2 regions of the Rhodoferax sp. RT5P35 genome follow, and region 2 is predicted to be linked to the other one. Evidence: predicted binding sites of a transcription regulator. Region 2 holds the regulator's gene; the other holds the start of a gene.
What was found. The regulator FNR, encoded in region 2, switches genes on or off when oxygen is low (the NO sensors DNR and NnrR bind a similar motif). The targets are predictions, from matches to a motif close to TTGATNNNNATCAA.
Positions count from the first base shown of each region.

Region 1: arcD (arginine-ornithine antiporter) is a predicted target of FNR. The motif match lies at 3,467-3,480, and genes of this name have one in related genera.

Region 1 is NZ_JBWMAX010000006.1:3,832-13,455, reverse strand. It holds gene argF (ornithine carbamoyltransferase) at 1-674, opposite strand, end outside; gene AC097L_RS10670 (arginine deiminase) at 689-1,915, opposite strand; gene arcD (arginine-ornithine antiporter) at 1,932-3,389, opposite strand; partial or broken gene AC097L_RS10660 (IS3-like element ISKpn18 family transposase) at 3,674-3,842, opposite strand; gene AC097L_RS10655 (LysR family transcriptional regulator) at 3,876-4,799, opposite strand; gene speB (agmatinase) at 4,976-5,887, shown strand; gene AC097L_RS10645 (sugar phosphate isomerase/epimerase family protein) at 5,902-6,765, shown strand; gene AC097L_RS10640 (isopenicillin N synthase family dioxygenase) at 6,768-7,826, shown strand; gene AC097L_RS10635 (transporter substrate-binding domain-containing protein) at 7,869-8,663, shown strand; gene AC097L_RS10630 (amino acid ABC transporter permease/ATP-binding protein) at 8,690-9,624, shown strand, end outside.
Region 2 is NZ_JBWMAX010000004.1:116,292-125,915, forward strand. It holds gene AC097L_RS07185 (sulfite exporter TauE/SafE family protein) at 1-539, opposite strand, end outside; gene hemN (oxygen-independent coproporphyrinogen III oxidase) at 673-2,049, opposite strand; gene fnr (fumarate/nitrate reduction transcriptional regulator Fnr) at 2,175-2,894, shown strand; gene AC097L_RS07200 (hypothetical protein) at 2,911-3,123, opposite strand; gene AC097L_RS07205 (FixH family protein) at 3,133-3,390, opposite strand; gene ccoG (cytochrome c oxidase accessory protein CcoG) at 3,591-5,018, opposite strand; gene ccoP (cytochrome-c oxidase, cbb3-type subunit III) at 5,022-5,930, opposite strand; gene AC097L_RS07220 (cbb3-type cytochrome oxidase subunit 3) at 5,948-6,085, opposite strand; gene ccoO (cytochrome-c oxidase, cbb3-type subunit II) at 6,100-6,789, opposite strand; gene ccoN (cytochrome-c oxidase, cbb3-type subunit I) at 6,799-8,268, opposite strand; gene ccoS (cbb3-type cytochrome oxidase assembly protein CcoS) at 8,463-8,600, opposite strand; gene AC097L_RS07240 (heavy metal translocating P-type ATPase) at 8,684-9,624, opposite strand, start outside.

The DNA.
Region 1 (9,624 bases), on a different contig from region 2:
AGCGCCACGGCTTTGAGCGGGTCGGTCTCCAGGCTGATGCGGGCGCCGGTGCTGCGGGCCAGTTCACGCATTTGCGCCACCAGCGCGGCCGGCGGCTGCAGCTCTTTGGGGGCGGCGATGCGCACGTCCATGCCCATCTGCGTGCCGCCAATCAGCAATGAACAGCCCATGTTGAAGCGGGCATCGCCCAGGTAGCAGAACGACAGTTCGTGCAGCGGCTTTTCGCCAAACTCCTGCATGGTCAGCAGGTCGGCCAACACCTGGGTGGGGTGGGCTTCGTCGGTCAGGCCGTTCCACACCGGCACGTGGGAGAAGCGCGCCAGGTCTTCCACCACGCTTTGGTGAAAGCCCCGGTACTCGATGCCGTCGTACATGCGGCCCAGCACCCGGGCCGTGTCTTTCAGCGATTCCTTATGGCCCATTTGCGAGCCGACCGAGTCGATGTAGGTTACGTGGCCGCCCTGGTCGTGTACCGCCACCTCAAAAGCACAGCGGGTGCGGGTGGAGGCTTTTTCAAAGATCAGCGCAATGTTTTTGCCCTGCAGCCGGGGGTGTTCCGTGCCGGCCGTCTTGGCGCGTTTCAGGTCGGCGGCCAGGTCCAGCAAGTAGCGGATGTCGTCGGGACTGAAGTCTTGCAGCGTCAGCAGGCTGCGGTTGCGGAGGTTGAAGGCCATGGGGGGTTCTCTGGTTAGATAGGGTCGCGTTCGATCGGGCAGGACATGCAGTGGCTGCCGCCCCGCCCACGCCCCAGTTCGCCGCTGGGTACGGTGATGACTTCCACCCCGGCCTTGCGCAGCAAGGTGTTGGTGTAGGTGTTGCGGTTGTAGGCCATGACCACGCCAGGGGCCAGCGCCAACAGGTTGTTGCCGTCGTCCCACTGTTCGCGCTCGGCCTCGTAGCTGTCGCCGCCGGTGGCGACGCTGCGCAGCCGGGGCAGGCCGATGGCTGCGGCGACCACTTCCAGAAACGGCTGGGTCTCGGTGCGCACGTCCAGCGTGCCCTTGGTTTTTCCGGGGCGCAGGCTGTGCACGCGGATGGCATTCACCACGTCAGGAAACACCGTCACCAGGTCCACATCGCAAAAACTGAACACGGTATCCAGGTGCATGGCGCCACGCGATTTGGGCAACTGCGCGGCCAGCACATGGGTGGCCGCACCCTGCGCAAACAGGCGCCGGGCCAATTGGCTGACACCCTGTGGCGAGCTGCGTTCGCCCATGCCGACCAGTACCACGCCGTGGCCCACCGGCATCACATCGCCACCTTCCAGCGAGGCCAGGCCGTGGTCTGTGTCAGGGTCGCCCCACCATTCGGTGACGCGTCCTGCAAATAGGGGATGGAAGCGGTACACCGCCGCCATCAGCAGCGTTTCCTGGCGGCGGGCTGGCCAGTACATGGGGCTGAGCACCACGCCCGAGCCAATCCAGCAGCTGTTGTCGCGGGTGAACAAGGTGTTGGGCAGTGGTGGCAGCAGCAGGTCGGCGGGGCTGGCGCAGCGGGCCAGCAGGCCGTCCAGCTCAAATGGCAGCTCGGCCCGGGCCACACCGCCGATCAGGTGCTGGGCCAGCAGTGCGGGTGGCAGCGCTTCCAGCCAGGGGCGCAATTGCGCGGCGGTTTCAGCGTCCACAAAGTCGGGGCTGAGCTTGCGGTCCAGTAGCCAGGTGCGGGCGGCGGGAATGGCGACCGTATCGGCCAGCAGGTCGTGCAGCTCTAGCACTTCCACGTCGCGCTCTGCCATGGCCGAGGTGAAGGCATCGTGGTCGTTGCGGGCCTGCGCCACCCACAGCACATCGTCAAACAGTAGGTCGTGGCAGTTGGCGGGGGTCAGGCGCTTTTGCGCCAGGCCGGGGCGGCAGACCAGCACTTTGCGCAGGCGGCCAACTTCGGAGTGCAAGCCTTTGGAAGGGGTTGTCATGGTGTTTTGTCCAGATCTATAAGCTGAGTTGGCCCATGCTGAGCAGATAGGCGGCAACCAGGGCCAGCGCCACCAGCAGCGCCAGCACCAGCCATTCCCAGGGGGTGAATGCCTGCTCGGAGCGCTGGCGTTTGGCCACGATGTACAGCACCGCACCCGGTGCGTAGAGCAGGGCGCTGAGCAGCAAATACTTCAGCCCGGCGGCGTACAGCAGCCAGAGGCAATACACCATGGCCAGGCCGGTGACGGCGATGTCGCTGCGGTGCTGCGCGGCGCGCGGCCCCTCGCCGCGCCACGCCAGCAGCAGGCCGTAAACGGCGCTGAACAGATACGGCACCAGAATCATCGCCGTAGACAGCGAGATCAGCGCCAGGTAGGAGGCCTTCCAGAACAGCGTAACCAGCAAAAACAGCTGCACCATGCCGTTGGTCAGCCACAGGGCATTGGCGGGGACGCCTTTGGGGTTTTGCTTCGCCAGCCAGGACGGCATGACACCGCCGCCGGCCGGGGTGAACAGCGACTCTGCCGCCAGCAGTGTCCAGGCCAGGAAGCCGCCGCCGACGGACACGATCAAGCCCAGGGTGATGGCTACCGCGCCCCAGGTGCCCACCGCTTTCTCCAGCACGCCGGCCATCGACGGGTTTTTCAGTGCGGCCAATTCAGGCTGGGTGGTGATACCCAGCGACAGCAGCGATACCGCCATCAGCAGCAGCAGGCATAGCAAGAAGCCGATGACGGTGGCGCGGCCCACATCCTTGCGTTCACGGGCCCGGGCCGAGTAGACGCTGGCCCCTTCGATGCCGATGAATACCCACACCGTGACCAGCATGGTGCTCTTGACCTGGTCCAGCACCGAGCCCAGTTTGGCATCGCCCCAGAAGTCGAGCCGGAAGGTATCCACCTGAAAAGCCATGGCCACCAGCACGATGAACAGCAGCAGCGGTATCACCTTGGCCAGCGTAACCACGGCGTTCAGCACCGCCGCACCCTGTATGCCGCGCAGCACCAGTGCATGGATCACCCACAGCGCGACCGACGCCGCCAGCACGGCGGCAGGCGTATTGCCCTCGCCCAGCACCGGAAAGAAGTAGCCCAGCGCGCCAAAGGCGGCCACCAGATAGCCTACGTTGCCAATCCAGGCGCTGATCCAGTAGCCCCAGGCCGAGTTGAAGCCCACGTATTCGCCGGACAAGGCCCGGGCATAGGCGTACACGCCGTTGTCCAGTTCCGGCTTGCGCAACGACAGGATTTGGTACACGCGGGCCAGGGTGAGCATGCCCACGCCGGTGATGCCCCAGCCTATCAAGATGGCCCCCGCACCCGCGCCTGCCGCCATGTTTTGCGGCAACCCGAAGATGCCGCTGCCAACGATGGAACCCACCACCAGGGCTACCAGCAGACTGAGGCCCAGGGTACCTGGCGCGTGCGTTGCGGCGCGCGGCTGTGGAATCGAGCTTGCTGCGATTGCGTTCATGGGGGAATATCTCGCGTTGACGTAATGGGGGTGATTTGGTACCTGTACTAATGTTGCCCAGGCCGCCATTGCGCAGACTGATCTATGTCAAGGTTTCGCGTTGATTTTGAAAGTGCAGTGGGCTGGAGGTCACCGGAGACATGCTCTTGGCATCCTGCATGGCGGCGATGCCGGCTGTGCTGGTCGTGTGGATCGCGGCGCTGCTGCAATGAGGTCTGGGTTGGCGGCTCGGTGCGTGGAGTCGATGGCCTGCTCTGCTTTGGAATGCAGCTTGACAGGTTTTAGAAGCCCACGATGTAGTCGGCAATATCGGCCTGTACTTCGGCAAGGTTGGCATGGTTACGCTGCCAGACCCGTTCCAATCTTGAGGTGCAGGAAGAAGCGTTCCATCACCGCGTTATCCCAACAGTTGCCTTTACGGCCCATGTTTTGTATGTAGCTTCTTGTGCTTATGGAATAAGCGCAAGATGCCTAAAACATGCTGCATCATGTTTTGGATCTGCCGGTGGACCCCAACTGCCGTGCCACCGCTTTCGCAGGCTGCAGCAATTCGCGCATGGCCTGCAGTGGCAGTTCGCGGCTGCGGCCCCTGCGCAGGGCCAGCGAGAACTGCGACTGGTAACCAAATTCGGCGGGTAGCAGCACCTTCAAACGCCCTTGGTCCACCCACGATTGGGCGTAGTGCTCGGGCAGGTAGCCCACATAGCCGCCCGACAAAATCAGGATCAACTGGGCTTCCATACTTTCCACCGTGGCCACGCTGCGTTTGAAGCCGTGGCGGCCCAGCTCGGTCTGGCTCCAGTAGCTGCGGCCCACCACGTTCAGCTCCGACACCACCGCGGGCAGGATGTGCTTTTGCGCAAAGCAGGGGTGCCGGTCGCTGCAGTACAGCCACTGCTGCTCACGGTACAGCGGGTGGTAGACCAGGCCGTTGGCCTTGGCCGGAAAGAAACCCACGGCAATGTCCAGCTCGTTGTCCAGCACGCCTTTTTGCAGCTCGTAGGGGCTGCGGATCAGCAGGCTCAGGTGCATGCCGGGGAAGCGGCTGGAAAACACCCCGATGGCTTGGGCCAGCGGCAGCGACACATCGGTCACCGTGGTGTCGAGCACACCCATCTTCAGCGTGCCGCCCAGCTCGCCCTTGAGCGACCGGGTATACAGCGCAAAGCTGTCCAGCTCGCCCAGCATCCGCAGGGTTTCCGACAGCAGCAGCTCGCCTTTGGCGGTCAGCGCGAAGCCACCGCGCCCGCGCCGGCATAGCGAGAAGCCCACATCGGCTTCCAGCTGCGTCATGTAGGTGCTGATGGCCGAGGTGGTTAGGTTCAGCTCCTGCTGCGCCTTGGCAAAACCCTGGTGGCGGGCCACGGCCGCAAAAATGCGCAACAGCTTGAGATCAGCAGCTTGTGCCATAGGTAAACCTTGCCTTGTTAGTTATGGAAACGGGCAACTGATTATTTGTTTACTGCTATTTTTCCACAACCCGTAGTGGCTAAAGTGCGGACCATTGCAGCACGCAGCCGTGTTGCCCCACGGAAAGGTCTTACAGCGTGTCCAAAGTTTTGCACCAACCCCAAAGCGGCAACGAGATGCCCCGGTTTGCCGGTCGCACCACCATGATGCGGCTGCCCGCCATGGACAGCGCCGAGGGCCTGGATGCCGCCTTCATCGGCGTGCCGCTGGACATCGGCACCTCGCTGCGCGCTGGCACCCGGTTCGGCCCGCGCCAGATCCGCGCCGAATCCGTGATGATCCGCCCCTACAACATGGCCACCGGCGCGGCCCCGTTCGACTCGCTCAGCGTGGCCGACATGGGCGACGTGGCTATCAACACCTACAACCTGCTGGAGTCGGTGCGCATCATCGAGGAAAGCTACACCCGGCTGATGGCCTACCCGGTGGTGCCCATGACCCTGGGCGGCGACCACACCATTACCCTGCCCATCCTGCGGGCTGTGGCGCGCAAGCATGGCCCGGTGGCGCTGGTACACGTAGATGCCCACACCGATACCAACGAAGACATGTTTGGCGAAAAAATCGCCCACGGCACCACCTTCCGCCGCGCGGTGGAAGAGGGCCTGCTGGACTGCAAAAAAGTGGTGCAAATCGGCCAGCGCGCCCAGGGCTATTCCAGTGGCGACTTCCAGTGGGGTGTGGACCAGGGCTTTCGTTTGGTGCAGGCCGAGCAGTGCTGGTACCGGTCGCTGGCCCCGCTGATGGCCGAGGTGCGCGCCCAGATCGGCGACACCCCCGTGTACCTGACCTTCGACATCGACGGCATCGACCCCGCTTGGGCCCCTGGTACCGGTACCCCCGAAGTGGGCGGCCTGACCTCCATCCAGGCGCTGGAAATCGTACGCGGCTGCCGCGGGCTGAACATCGTGGGCTGCGACCTGGTCGAGGTGTCGCCCCCCTACGACGTGAGCGGCAACACTTCGCAACTGGCCGCGAACTTGCTTTATGAAATGCTGTGTGTGCTGCCAGGCGTGGCGTACCGCTAACCGATAGCTTCACCATGCAACTCGACATATTCAGATCTCTCTGGGGCTGGCAAGGCGACTGGGCCACATGCGCCGCCCAACTGCGTGAAGCCGGTTGTGTGGGTGTGGAAGCCCGTGTGCCCTTCGACGCGCCAGGGCGGCTGGCCTTGCGTAACAGCCTGCAGGCCGAAGCCCTGGGCTACATCGCCACCGTGTTCACCGGTGCCGACGTGATTCCGCGCCAGCAAGACGGCCCCGAGGTGCATTTGCAGTACCTGGCGCGGGCCTTCGACGCGGCGGCCGAGCTGTCGCCGCGCTTTGTGAACCTGCTGGCCGGTAACGACCGTTGGCCGCTGGCCCAGCAAGTGGACTTTCTGGGCCGGGCCCAGGCCCTGGCCGATAGCGTTGGCATGGCCTGCACTTTTGAGACCCACCGCGCCAGCGCGCTGTACAGCCCCTGGGTCACGCTGGACATCGTTCGCCAGTTGCCGCAGTTGCGCTATACCGCCGACATCAGCCACTGGGTGGTCGTGTGCGAGAGGTTGCTGGACGACCCGCTGGACGACCTCAGCAGCTTCATCGAGCGTGTCCACCATGTGCAGGCCCGCGTGGGCTACGCCCAGGGCCCGCAGGTGCCGCACCCGGCGGCCCCCGAATACGCGGTCGAGCTGGCTTTCCATCAGGGCATTTGGGAATCCATCTGGGCGGCACAACGCGCCCAGGGCACTACCACCAGCACCCTGACCCCCGAGTTCGGTGCCGACGGCTACATGCATCAACTGCCCTACACCCAAAGCCCGGTGGCCGACCTCTGGCAGGTCAACCGCTGGATGGCGCAAGAAGAGCGGCGGCATTTTGAGCGCTGGTCCGAGTCCACTTCTTTTTTCGCAGGAGCCTGAGCATGCAACCCGGAACCCGAAATTTCACCGCCTTGCCCGTCATCAATATCAGCGGCCTGTACAGCGACGACCTGGCACAGCGCCAGACCGTGGCGGATGCCTTGGGTAATGCCGCCCGCGAGGTGGGCTTTTTCTACATCGTCGGCCACGGGATTGCGCCGGAATTGGTGGCCGAGCTGCGCCAGGCCAGCCGCACGCTGTTTGACCAGCAGATGGACTGGAAAATGCGCTACTACATCGGCGATGCCTGGGGCCACAAGGGCTATGTGCCCGAGGGCGAGGAGCGCTATTCCAAAGGCCGCCCCGACCACAAGGAGGCCTTCGACATTGGCTTCGATGCCCCCGACGACCACCCTCTGGTGCTGGCAGGTACGCCCCTCATCGGCAACAACAAGTGGCCCGATCTGCCGGGCTTCAAAGAAGCCGTGGCCCGCTACTACGCCGCCGTGTTTGCGCTGGGACGGCAGTTGTTCCGCGGCTTTGCGCTGTCGCTGGGCCAGCCCGAAGACGCGTTCGAGGCGCTGGTGACCTGCCCGCCGTCCAAGCTGCGGCTGATCCACTACCCCGTGGACACCGAGGCAGTGGATGCCCCCGGCATCGGCGCGCACACCGACTACGAGTGCTTCACCCTGCTGCTGGCCGACCAGCCCGGCCTGGAGGTGATGAACGACCAGGGTGTGTGGGTCGATGCGCCACCGTACGCAGAAGACGGCGAGGAGGCCTTCGTCATCAACATCGGCGACATGCTGGAGGTGATGACCGCCGGGGCTTTTCCCGCCACCTCGCACCGGGTGCGCAAGGTACAGCACGAGCGCTATTCCTTTCCGCTGTTTTTTGCCTGCGACTACCACACCCGTATCCGGCCGCTGCCGCAGTTTGCCAGTGCCGAAGCCATCGCCAGTTATGAGGAGCTGTCGATTGGCGAGCACATGTATGCCCAGGCGCAACAGACCTACCAGTACCTGAAACGCAAGGTCGAAGCGGGCGAAATCGCGCTGCCCCAGGGCGCGTTGAAGCCCGGCAGCTTTGGCCACATGAAGACCACGGCACCAACCGTTTGAAGATTTTTGTTTCCCGTCCATCCACCTCTAGGAGTTATTCCCATGCTGAAAATCACCCGCATTTCTTTCCTCGGTGCTGCCCTGGCCGCCATCTTGCCCGTGGCGGCCATGGCCCAAACCATGGCCCCCGGCCAGCTCAAGGTCGGCATGGAAATCACCTATCCTCCGTTTGAATCCTGGCAGGGCGATAAGGTGGTGGGCTTTGACCCCGATGTGTCCGAGATGCTGGGGCGCGTCATCAAGGCCAAGCCTGCGTTTGTAGACACCAAGTTCCCCAGCCTGATTCTGGGTCTGGGCAGCGGCCAGTTTGATGCCGTGATCTCGGGCATGTACATCACCCCGGAGCGCACCGCCCAGGCCGATGCCATTGCCTACGCCCGCACCGGTGCCTCCATCATGGTGGCCAAAGACGGCGGCGTCAGTCCCAAGACCGAGCAAGACCTGTGTGGCCTGAAGGTCGGCCTGCAAACCGGTACCAGCTGGGTCAACGCGCTGAAAAAGCTGTCGGCCGAGTACTGCCTGCCCAACGGCAAATCGGCCGTGGCGGTGAGCGAATTTCCCACCGCCCCCGAGGCATCGCAGGCCCTGCTGTCGAAAAACATCCAGGCCCAGCTGGAAATCGCCGGTGCCGCCAAAATGCTGGCCGAACGCAGCAAGGCCCGCATTGTCATCAGTTCGCCCGCCTTGGTGTACCCGCAAACCCTGGGCATCTACGTGAAGAAGGGCAACACGGCGCTGTACCAGGCGCTGGAGAAGGCCTTGGCCGCAGCCCAGGCCAATGGCGAATACGCCGCGTTGATCACCAAGTACGAACTTGAGCCTGTGGCCGCCAAGTAACTAGCCCCGCCTCCTGGAGCATCCACATGGAATTAGATTGGTCGTATTTCTGGTCCTTGTTTTCCATGGGGATCTTTTGGCGGGCGTGTGTGACAGTGGTGGAGCTGGGCTCGCTGTCCTGGGTGCTGGGCTTGGTGCTGGGATTTTTTCTAGCCTGCGCCCGCATCTCCACCACCCGCTGGATCAGCGCGCTGGCGGGGGCCTACATCTGGCTGTTCCGCAGCGTGCCGCTGCTGGTACTGGTGGTGTTTGTGTTTAACCTGCCGCAGATATTTCCGATGAGCCGCAGCGTCATCGGCGAGCCATTTTTTGCGGGCCTGGTCGCCATGGTGCTGACCGAAGCCGCCTACATGGCCGAGATCCACCGCGGTGGTCTGCTGTCGGTGGCGCGCGGCCAGCGCGAGGCGGGCCGGGCGTTGGCGTTTGGCCGCTTCGGAGCCATGCGGCTGATCGTGGTGCCGCAGGCCTTTCGCATCGCGCTGCCGACGCTGATCAACGAGTATGTGACCATCATCAAGCTGACCTCGCTGGTGTCGGTGATCTCGTTGCCCGAACTGTTGATGACCGGGCTGCGCCTGTATTCGCAGAATTTTCTGGTGATGGAAACCCTGCTGGGCGTGGCGGTGTACTACGTGCTGCTGGTCACCATCTTCAGCACGCTGCTCGGCTGGGTTGAGAAAAAGCTGGACCTGCAAAAGCGCCATCCCACCACGCTGGACGATGCAGCCTGCGCCACGCTGCGCATCTCCCTGGGCGGTCTGGTGGCCCTGCACCCTGTAGCTGCGGCCCCCGGCCAGCCTGCGGCCCTGGAGCTGCGCAACATCCACAAAGCCTACGGCAGCCACCAGGTGCTCAAGGGCATCCATCTGCAGGTGGGTGTGGGCGAGGTGATTTCCATCATCGGCCCGTCGGGTTCGGGAAAAACCTCGCTGATCCGCACCATCAACGGGCTGGAATTCAT
Region 2 (9,624 bases):
CACAGCCAGGGTCCGACCACCAGGGTGATGCTGCTGCCCAGAGCAAACAAAGCCATGCACAGCGCGCCCTCCAGCGGGCCGCCGCTGAGGGATGCGACCAACAGGGCCGAGTACAGCAGGCCGCAGGGCATGAGCGCCCAGGCGGCCCCGGCCACGAACACCCAGGCCCGGCCTGCCAACCGGGGCCGCAACCGCGACCATAAGTTGCGTCCCAGGCCATCGACCCACACCGGTTGCCGCGCCAGCACCAGCAGCATGCCGCCCCAGACCAGCACCGCCACGTGGAACAGCGTCCACACCGGGCGCAGCGCGGCGGCAGGTGCCGTCAGCCAGGCGAGCGTGTTGACGGTAGCGGCGGCCAGCGCACCCGCCAGCGTGTAGCCCAGCAAGCGCCCGGCCTGCAGTTGCAGCATGCCCTGGCGGGCCCCGGCGACCCGCACCACGCCCGCGCAGGCCGCACCGCACATGCCCGCGCAATGCGGGCCACCGGCCAGGCCCATGAGAAGGGCGGTCCAGGCCAGGGAGTTCTGCATCGTCATTACTTACCCTCTCGCATGGAGCCAGAACGCACGCCCACCAGAAACACCGCAGAACTGGCTTTGCCAGGCTGCTGGTGTTGCCCCCTGCAAGGGGGTTGGAGAAAGATGCGAAGCACTGCAGCCTGGGGGTGTGCTAAATGATCCGTGAGAAACGGGCGCGGTTCTGGTCGGCTTGCAGGTAGCGGTCGAACACCATGGCCACGGCGCGCACAAAGAACCAGCCGGTGGCGGTGACCTGGATGCTGGTGGCATCCACCGTGGCCATGCCGGCCTGCACCAGGGGCTGCAGGGCCTGCAGCTCGGCGGCAAACGTGGCTTTGAAGTCCACCAGGTAGGCCAGTTCAATGGATTCAAACTGCACCATGCCCTGGCACATAATGGCCATGATGATGGCGCGGCGCACCACGTCGTCGCGGTTCAGGGCCAGGCCGCGCACCACCGGCAGCTGGCCCTGGTCGATCATGTCGCAGTAGGCCTCCAGGGTCTTGGCATTCTGGCTGTAGGTGGGGCCGATGCGGCCAATGGCCGACACGCCCAGGCCGACCAGGTCGCAGTCGGGCTGGGTGCTGTAGCCCTGGAAGTTGCGGTGCAGCCGCCCCTGGCGCTTGGCCACGGCCAGCGCGTCGTTGGGCAGGGCGAAATGGTCCATGCCCACGTAAACGTAGCCCGCGCCGATGAGCGCGTCCAGCGCCTGCGACAGCATGGCCAGCTTGGCCGCGCCGCTGGGCAGCTCGGCGTTGAGGATGCGGCGCTGCGGCTTGAAGCGCTCGGGCAGGTGGGCGTAGGCGTACAGGGCGATACGGTCGGGGCGCAGCGCCACGATCTGCTCCAGCGTGTGGGCAAACGAGGTGGGTGTTTGGCGCGGCAGGCCGTAGATCAGGTCGGTGTTGATGGATTCGAAGCCTAAGCGGCGGGCTTCGGCCACCAGCCCAAACACCTGCTCGGCGGGCTGCACGCGGTGCACGGCCTTTTGTACGTCGGCATCGAAATCCTGCACGCCAAAGCTCAGGCGGTTGAAGCCCAGCGCCGCCAGGGCCGCCAGCCGTGTGGCATCCACGGTGCGCGGATCGACCTCGATGGCGTATTCGCCGCCCGGGGCCAGGCTGAAGTGGCGGCGCAGCAGGGCCATCAGCTGGGCCAGTTCGTCATCGCTCAAAAACGTGGGGCTGCCGCCGCCCAGGTGCAACTGGCTGACCACCCGGCCCGTGCCGAGCTGGGCGGTGTGCAGGGCCATTTCGCGCTCCAGGTACTGCAGGTAGGCCGCGCCGCGTTCGTGGCGCTTGGTGATGATCTTGTTGCAGGCGCAGTAGTAGCACAGCGATTCGCAAAACGGGATGTGCACGTAGAGCGACAGCGGCAGAGCGGTGGCGGTGTCCCGGCGCAGGCGCAGGGCGCGGGCGTAGTCCTCGCCGCGGAAGGCTTCCACGAAGCGGTCGGCGGTGGGGTAGGAGGTGTAGCGCGGCCCCGGCACGTCAAAGCGCTTTAAAAGTTCAGTCGAAACACAGGTCATAAAAAGCGCTTTGGTTGCATCTATGCACTGTGCCGCGAAGGACGCACGCCTTACTTGACCTAGATCAAGCCGCCTGCAGATGCTTGTGGCGAGAATGGTTGTTTACAAAAGCCCCTACTGCGCGCATGACCCCTATCGCCATCAAAGTTGCCTGCTCGAACTGCAATCTGCGTGAGCTGTGCATGCCACTGGGCCTGAACCAAGACGAGTTAAACCGTATAGACGATCTGGTGGCCGTGCGCCGCAAGGTCAAACGCGGGGCCACGCTGTTCCGCAATGGCGAGGCGTTTACCGCGCTGTACGCTATCCGCACCGGGTTTTTCAAAACCTCCATCACCACCGAGGACGGGCGCGACCAGGTCACGGGTTTTCAGATGGCGGGTGAGATCATCGGGCTGGACGGCATCGTCAACGACCAGCACACCTGCGACGCGGTGGCGCTGGAGGATGCCGAGGTCTGCGAGATGCCGTTTGACCGCATCGAAGAACTGTCGCGCGAGGTCAACGCCCTGCAGCGCCATGTGCACAAGATCATGAGCCGCGAAATCGTGCGCGAGCACGGCGTGATGCTGCTGCTGGGCAGCATGCGGGCAGAGGAGCGGCTGGCGGCTTTTTTGCTGAACCTGGTGCAGCGCCTGCATGCGCGCGGCTTCTCACCGCTGGAGTTGGTGCTGCGCATGACGCGCGAAGAGATCGGCAGCTACCTGGGCCTGAAGCTGGAAACGGTGAGCCGCACCTTCTCCAAGTTTGCCGAGGACGGGATGGTGGAGGTCAAACAGCGCCACATCCGCATCCTCGATGCCGAGGCCTTGAAGCGCATCGTTAATCTTCAGCCCTGTTTATAGTTGCAGCGCCTACCGGCTAGCCTACCAGCAGGGTCAGGCTGCTGATCATTGCCGCCACGGCCCAGAAGGCAAAGAAAGACAGGCTGTACACGCCCTGGCGTGACAGGTCCAGCGGCTGGCCCAGCCAGTGCAAGCTGCTAGGGTCCACCACCGCAAACACCAGACCCTCCAGCAAACAAGCGCCCAAAAATCCCGACCACAGCACACTGGTGATGCGTTGTACTGCCATGCTGCCCGCCTACTTCTGCCGCACCGCGCCGGGGGGCGTGGCGGCGTGGTTGCGCGCTTGCTCGGCTGGGGCCAGGGTGCCCTGCAGGGCCAGCGTCTTGTTGATCTCCAGGCCCTGGCGGTAATAGTCCTGCGCCAGCACCGGATCTTGCCGGGTGAAGGCCAGCCAGGCCGTAACAAGAGCGGCTACCACCACGATCAGCGGGCCGGAGATGACCAGCCACACGTGGCCGTATTTCCACCAGGGTTGCGAAGTTTTTTCAGACATGGACTTTCTCCTTAATGTGAACAAGGCATCTAGCTATTCCCCACCCAGCATGCGGGCAGAACGCACACTTTCCAGAAACACCGCAGAACTGGCAATGCCCGGCTGCTGGTGTTGCCCCCTGCGTGTCGAATCGGTTTTGGTAAACCGGTTCGAGGGGGGTTGGCGAAAGATGCGAAGCACTGCAGCCTGGGGGTGAGTAATTAGCGGGGCACGATAAACGTGGATTTCTCGGATACGCGGTCTTTGCCGTCGGCACTGGCGATGTCAAACACCACCGGGTGCGAACCCGGCGTGGCCGAGCCATAGGGGATGTGCAGGCGCACCGCCACCCAGCGCGACTGCACGGCACCCACCTCCACCTCGGTTTCCGATGCAACTTCCAATCCGGCCAGCCCGTCCAGCCCGTGGGCCGATAGCGTGTAGCGCTGGGGCGATTCGGTGGCGTTCATCACCTGCAGGCGGTAAACGTTCTCTAGCTGGCCCCCGGCCACAATGCGCGACAGGGCGGCGCGGTCGCGCACCACGTCCACCTTCAGCGGGGTGCGCAGTGCCAGGCTGATGCCCAGGCACAGCATCAGGGTCCATAGCAGCGCGGTGTAAACCAGCACCCGGGGCCGCAGCACCCTGCGCAGGATCTGGCGGGCCGTCCAGCCCCCGGCCATGCCGTTCTCGGTGGCAAAGCGGATCAGGCCGCGGGCATAGCCCATTTTGTCCATCACCCCATCGCACACGTCCACACAGGCCGCGCAGTTGATGCACTCGTACTGCAGGCCCTGGCGGATGTCGATGCCGGTGGGGCAGACCTGCACGCACAGGGTGCAGTCCACGCACGACCCCAGGCCCAGCGCCGCAGGGTCGGCTTTGCGGGAACGGGCACCGCGCGGCTCACCCCGGTTGGCGTCATAGCTGACGATGAGCGTGTCCTTGTCGAACATGGCGCTCTGAAAGCGGGCGTAGGGGCACATGTACTTGCATACCTGCTCGCGCATGAAGCCCGCATTGCCGTAGGTAGCCGCGCTGTAAAACAGGCCCCAAAAGACCTCCCACGAGCCGAAGTTCAGCTGCAGCGACTCCTGCAGCAGGTCTTGGGTGGGGGTGAAATACGACACAAAGGTGAAGCCGGTCCACAGTGACAGCAGCATCCACACTGCATGCTTGGCCCACTTCTTGCCGATCTTGTGGGCAGACAGGGGGCCGCCGTCCAGGCGCATGCGGGCACCCCGATCGCCCTCGATGCGGCGCTCTATCCACATGAAGATCTCGCTGTACACCGTTTGCGGGCAGGTAAAGCCGCACCACAGCCGCCCGGCCACGGCGGTGAACAAAAACAGCGACAGGGCCGACACCACCAGCAGGCCCGTAAGGTAGATGAAATCCTGCGGGTACAGCACCAGGCCAAACAGATAAAACCGCCGCGCCGCCAGGTCCAGCAGCACCGCCTGGCGCTCGCCGTACTGCAGCCACGGCAGGCCGTAGAACACCAGTTGCGTCAGCAACACCATGCCCCAGCGCCAGCGGGCAAACAGGCCCTGCACCGAGCGCGGATAGATCTTGGGCTGGGCCGCGTACAGCGACACCAGTTCCTCGCCTTCGGCGGCTATCGGGGTGATGGGGATGGTTTTGCGCATGGCCTACGGTGTCGGCTTGTTCGATAGGCCCCACACGTAGCTGGCCAGTACGTGGATTTGCGCCTCGGTCAGCTTGGTCTCTTGGGCGGGCATCTGGTTGGTTTTGCCGTTGTTGACCATGGCGATGATGGCCGCCTCGCCCCAGCCGTGCAGCCAGATGTCGTCCGACAGATTGGGTGCGCCGATGGCCTGGTTGCCCTTGCCGCCCACGCCGTGGCAGGCCGCGCAGACCGAGAATTTGGACTTGCCCAGAGCGGCACGCAGCGAATCGTTGGGGCTGCCCGACAGGCTGAGCACGTAGTTGGCCACGTTCTTCACATCGTCGGGCGTGCCCACGGCAGCGGCCATGGGCGGCATTACACCGATGCGGCCATGGGTGATGGTTTCCAGGATTTTGTCGGGCGTGCCACCGTGCAGCCAATCGCCGTCGGTCAGGTTGGGAAAGCCCTTGCTGCCACGGGCGTCCGAGCCGTGGCACTGGGCGCAGTTGTTCATGAACAGGCGCTCGCCCACCGCCATGGCCTGGGCGTTGCCGGCCAGCTTCTCCGGCGGGAGGGCTGTGAATTTGGCATACAACGGCTCCAGCTCGCGGTTGGCCTGCGCCACTTCGGCGTTGTACTCGCCCACCTGGGTCCAGCCCAGCGTGCCCGCATAGCTGCCCAGGCCGGGGTAGGCCACCAGGTAGCCCACGCCAAACAGCACCGTCAGGATGAACAAGCCCACCCACCACAGCGGCAGCGGGTTGTTCATCTCGCGCAAATCGCCGTCCCACACATGGCCGGTGGTGTTGTCGCTCTGGAACGGCACCTTCTTGCGGGCCGTAACCCACAGCAGAAGCAGGCAGGCGGCGATGCTGACAACAGAAACGGCGCTGATAAAAACCGACCAGAAGTTGCTCGTGAAATCGCTCATGGGAATTCCTTCCGGGATCAGTCTTGCAAAAAGGGCAACTGCGCTGCGTCGTCAAACTGCGCCTTGTTGTGGCGCGAAAACGCCCACACCATGATCCCGATAAAGGTGATGAAGCTGCAAACGGTGGCGGCGATGCGCAAGGTGGTGACGTCCATGGGGGCTTTCAGGTTCAGGGGGCTGGAGCAGGGGGTGCGGGAGGCACGTTCTCGGCGGCTTTGGCCGCCAGCTGGTCGGTCAGGGCCCGGCCCAGCACCTGCAGATAGGCGATGAGCGCGTCCTGCTCGGTCTTGTCCTTCACCGCAGCCGCACCACCGGCAATGTCGGCGTCGGTGTAGGGCACACCCACGGTGCGCAGGGCCCGCATGCGCGGTGCAACATCGGTGGGGTCGACCAGGGCGGTTTCCAGCCAGGCGTAGCTGGGCATGTTGGATTCGGGCACCACGTCGCGCGGGTTGTGCAGGTGGATGCGGTGCCATTCGTCGCTGTACTTGCCGCCCACGCGCTGCAGGTCGGGCCCGGTGCGCTTGCTGCCCCACTGGAACGGGTGGTCGTAGACAAATTCACCGGCGACCGAGTAGTGGCCGTAGCGCAGGGTCTCGGCGCGGAACGGGCGGATCATCTGCGAATGGCAGCCGTAGCAGCCTTCGCGCAGGTACACGTCGCGCCCCATCAGCTGCAGCGCGGTGTAGGGCTTGAGGCCGGTGACCGGCGCGGTGGTGGACTTCTGGAAGAACAGCGGCACGATCTCCACCAGCCCGCCCACGGCGACTACCAGCAGGATCAGCACGATCATCAAAAAGTTGTTGGTCTCGATCTTTTCGTGCGAGAAAAACGCAATGGGTTTCTTTTTGTCAGCCATGGGGTTCTTTCAGGCGTGGGCCATTTGAAAAGTGGGCACAGGTACCAGCACTGAACGACCCCGGGTGACCGTCATCCACACGTTCCAGGCCATCACCAGCATGCCGCTGAAGTACAGCAGGCCGCCCATCACGCGGACCACATAGAACGGATAGGTGGCCTTGACGCTTTCCACAAAGGTGTAGGTCAGTGTGCCGTCGGTGTTCACCGCGCCCCACATCAGGCCCTGCATCACACCGGCAATCCACATGGCGGCGATGTAGAGCACAACGCCGACGGTAGCCATCCAGAAGTGCAGCTCGATGGCGGGCACGCTGTGCATTTTCTTGCCGCCAAACATGCGCGGAATCAGGTGGTAGAGCGACCCCATGGTGATGAACCCGACCCAGCCTAAAGCGCCGGAATGCACGTGGCCAATGGTCCAGTCGGTGTAATGGCTGAGTGCATTGACAGTCTTGATGGCCATCATCGGACCCTCAAACGTGCTCATGCCGTAGAAGGACAGCGAAACGATCAGGAAGCGCAGGATCGGGTCGTCGCGCAGCTTGTGCCAGGCACCCGAGAGCGTCATCACGCCGTTGATCATGCCGCCCCAGCTGGGGGCCAGCAAAATCAGCGAAAACACCATACCCAGCGACTGCGTCCAGTCGGGCAGCGCGGTGTAGTGCAGGTGGTGCGGGCCAGCCCACATATAGGTGAAGATCAGCGCCCAGAAGTGCACGATGGACAGGCGGTACGAGTACACCGGCCGCTCGGCCTGCTTGGGGATGAAGTAGTACATCATTCCCAAAAATCCGGCGGTCAAAAAGAAGCCCACGGCGTTGTGGCCGTACCACCACTCGACCATCGCGTCCTGCACCCCGGCATAGGCCGAGTAGGACTTCATCCAGCCTGCGGGCACCTCGGCGCTGTTCACCACGTGCAACAAAGCCACGGCGATGATGAAGGCCCCGTAGAACCAATTAGCCACGTAGATATGTTTCACGCGTCGGCGACCGATCGTGCCAAAGAACACGATGGCATACGACACCCACACCAGTGTGATCAGGATGTCGATGGGCCATTCCAGCTCGGCGTATTCCTTGCCGGTGGTGTAGCCCATAGGCAGGCTAATGGCGGCGGCCACAATCACTGCCTGCCACCCCCAGAACACGAAAGAGGCCAGGCGCGGGCAGAACAGCCGGACCTGGCAGGTGCGCTGCACCACAAAGAAGCTGGTAGCCATCAGCGCGCAGCCGCCAAACGCAAAAATCACCGCATTGGTGTGCAGGGGGCGCAGGCGGCCGTAGCTGAGCCAGGGAATGCCAAAGTTGAGCTCTGGCCAGGCCAGTTGAGAGGCAATGACCACCCCCACCAGCATGCCCACCACGCCCCACACCACGGCCATCAGGGAGAACTGCCGCACCACCGTGTCGCTGTAGACCTCAGGGGGATCGGTTTGGGTATGTGTGTAAGCCATGGTCACCTCGGTTGTGTTCATGGCAGTGTCGGAGCGATGGGCCAAAAAGACTTTGATTCAAGTCAAGCCAACGTCATTTAGGCTGCTCGCGATAAGCGGCCCCTGCTTGCTTCAAGAACACCGCAGAACTGGCTTTGCCAGGCTGCCGGTGTTGCCCCCTGCAAGGGGGTTGGCGAAAGATGCGAAGCACTGCAGCCTGGGGGTGAGCAAATACCTTAATCGTTGTGCAGAATTCGCTCTCCTTCTTGCTCAACTGATTCGAATTGGCCCTGAAAAACGGCCCACCACAGGCCGCCCAGGATCAGCAAGACCAAGACAACCGACAAGGGGATCAGCAGGTACAGGATGTCCATTAGTAAGCCTTCAAGCAATTGCTATATTTTTCGCAGCTACTTGCGTAGGTAGAACATGCGCTAGAGGCATATTTCATATAAATTTAATCCCGCGACAATCTGGCGGCGTTCAGCACCACCAGCAAAGAACTCAACGCCATGCCCAGCCCGGCCAGCCAAGCGGGCAGCCAACCGGCCAGCGCCAGCGGCACACACACGGCGTTGTAGCCCGCAGCCCACACCAGGTTTTGACGCACCACCCGCAGCGTGCGCCTGGCCATCCACAATGTTTGCGGCACCCGGCCCAATTGGTCGCCGGTCACCACCAGGTCCGCCTGCCGCTGCGCCAGGGGCACGGCCTGGCCGAAGGCGAAGGAGACGTGGGCGGCGGCCAGCACCGGGCCGTCGTTGAGGCCATCGCCGACCATCGCTACATGGCGGCCCTGGCGCTGCAAGGCCTGCAGGTGTAGCAGCTTGTCTTGGGGCGTGCAGCCGCCGCGCGCTACGGTGATGCCGACCTGGGCCGCCACCCGCAGCGCGGCGCTGGCCTGGTCGCCCGACAGCAGCTCCACCCGCACGCCAGCGGCCTGCAGCGCCTGGATGGCCTGCAGCGCGTCGGGCCGCACGTCCTCGGACAGGTCAAAGGTGGCCAGCCAGCCCAGCCCGTCGCCCAGGTAAACCTGCCGTACGGTATCAATGACATCGAAGCCTGCGGGCACGCTGCACCATGCGGCAGACCCCAAGTACACCCGCCCCAGGGCGTCCATCCCGCGCATGCCCTGCCCGGCCACTTCTTCCACCCGGCGCAGCGGCTCTGCCACCACCCCTTGGGCCTGGGCGGCGGCCACGATGGCGCGCGATGCCGGGTGCAGCGACTGCGCGGCCAGCCCGGCGGCCAGCCCCAGCGCCACGGCGGGCGGCATGTTGCCCCGGGTGCGGATGGCGACCACCGCCATGCCGCCCTGGGTCAGCGTGCCGGTTTTGTCGAAAACCACGGTGTCCACCTGCGCCAGGTTTTCCAGGGCCTGCAGGCGGCGCACCAGCA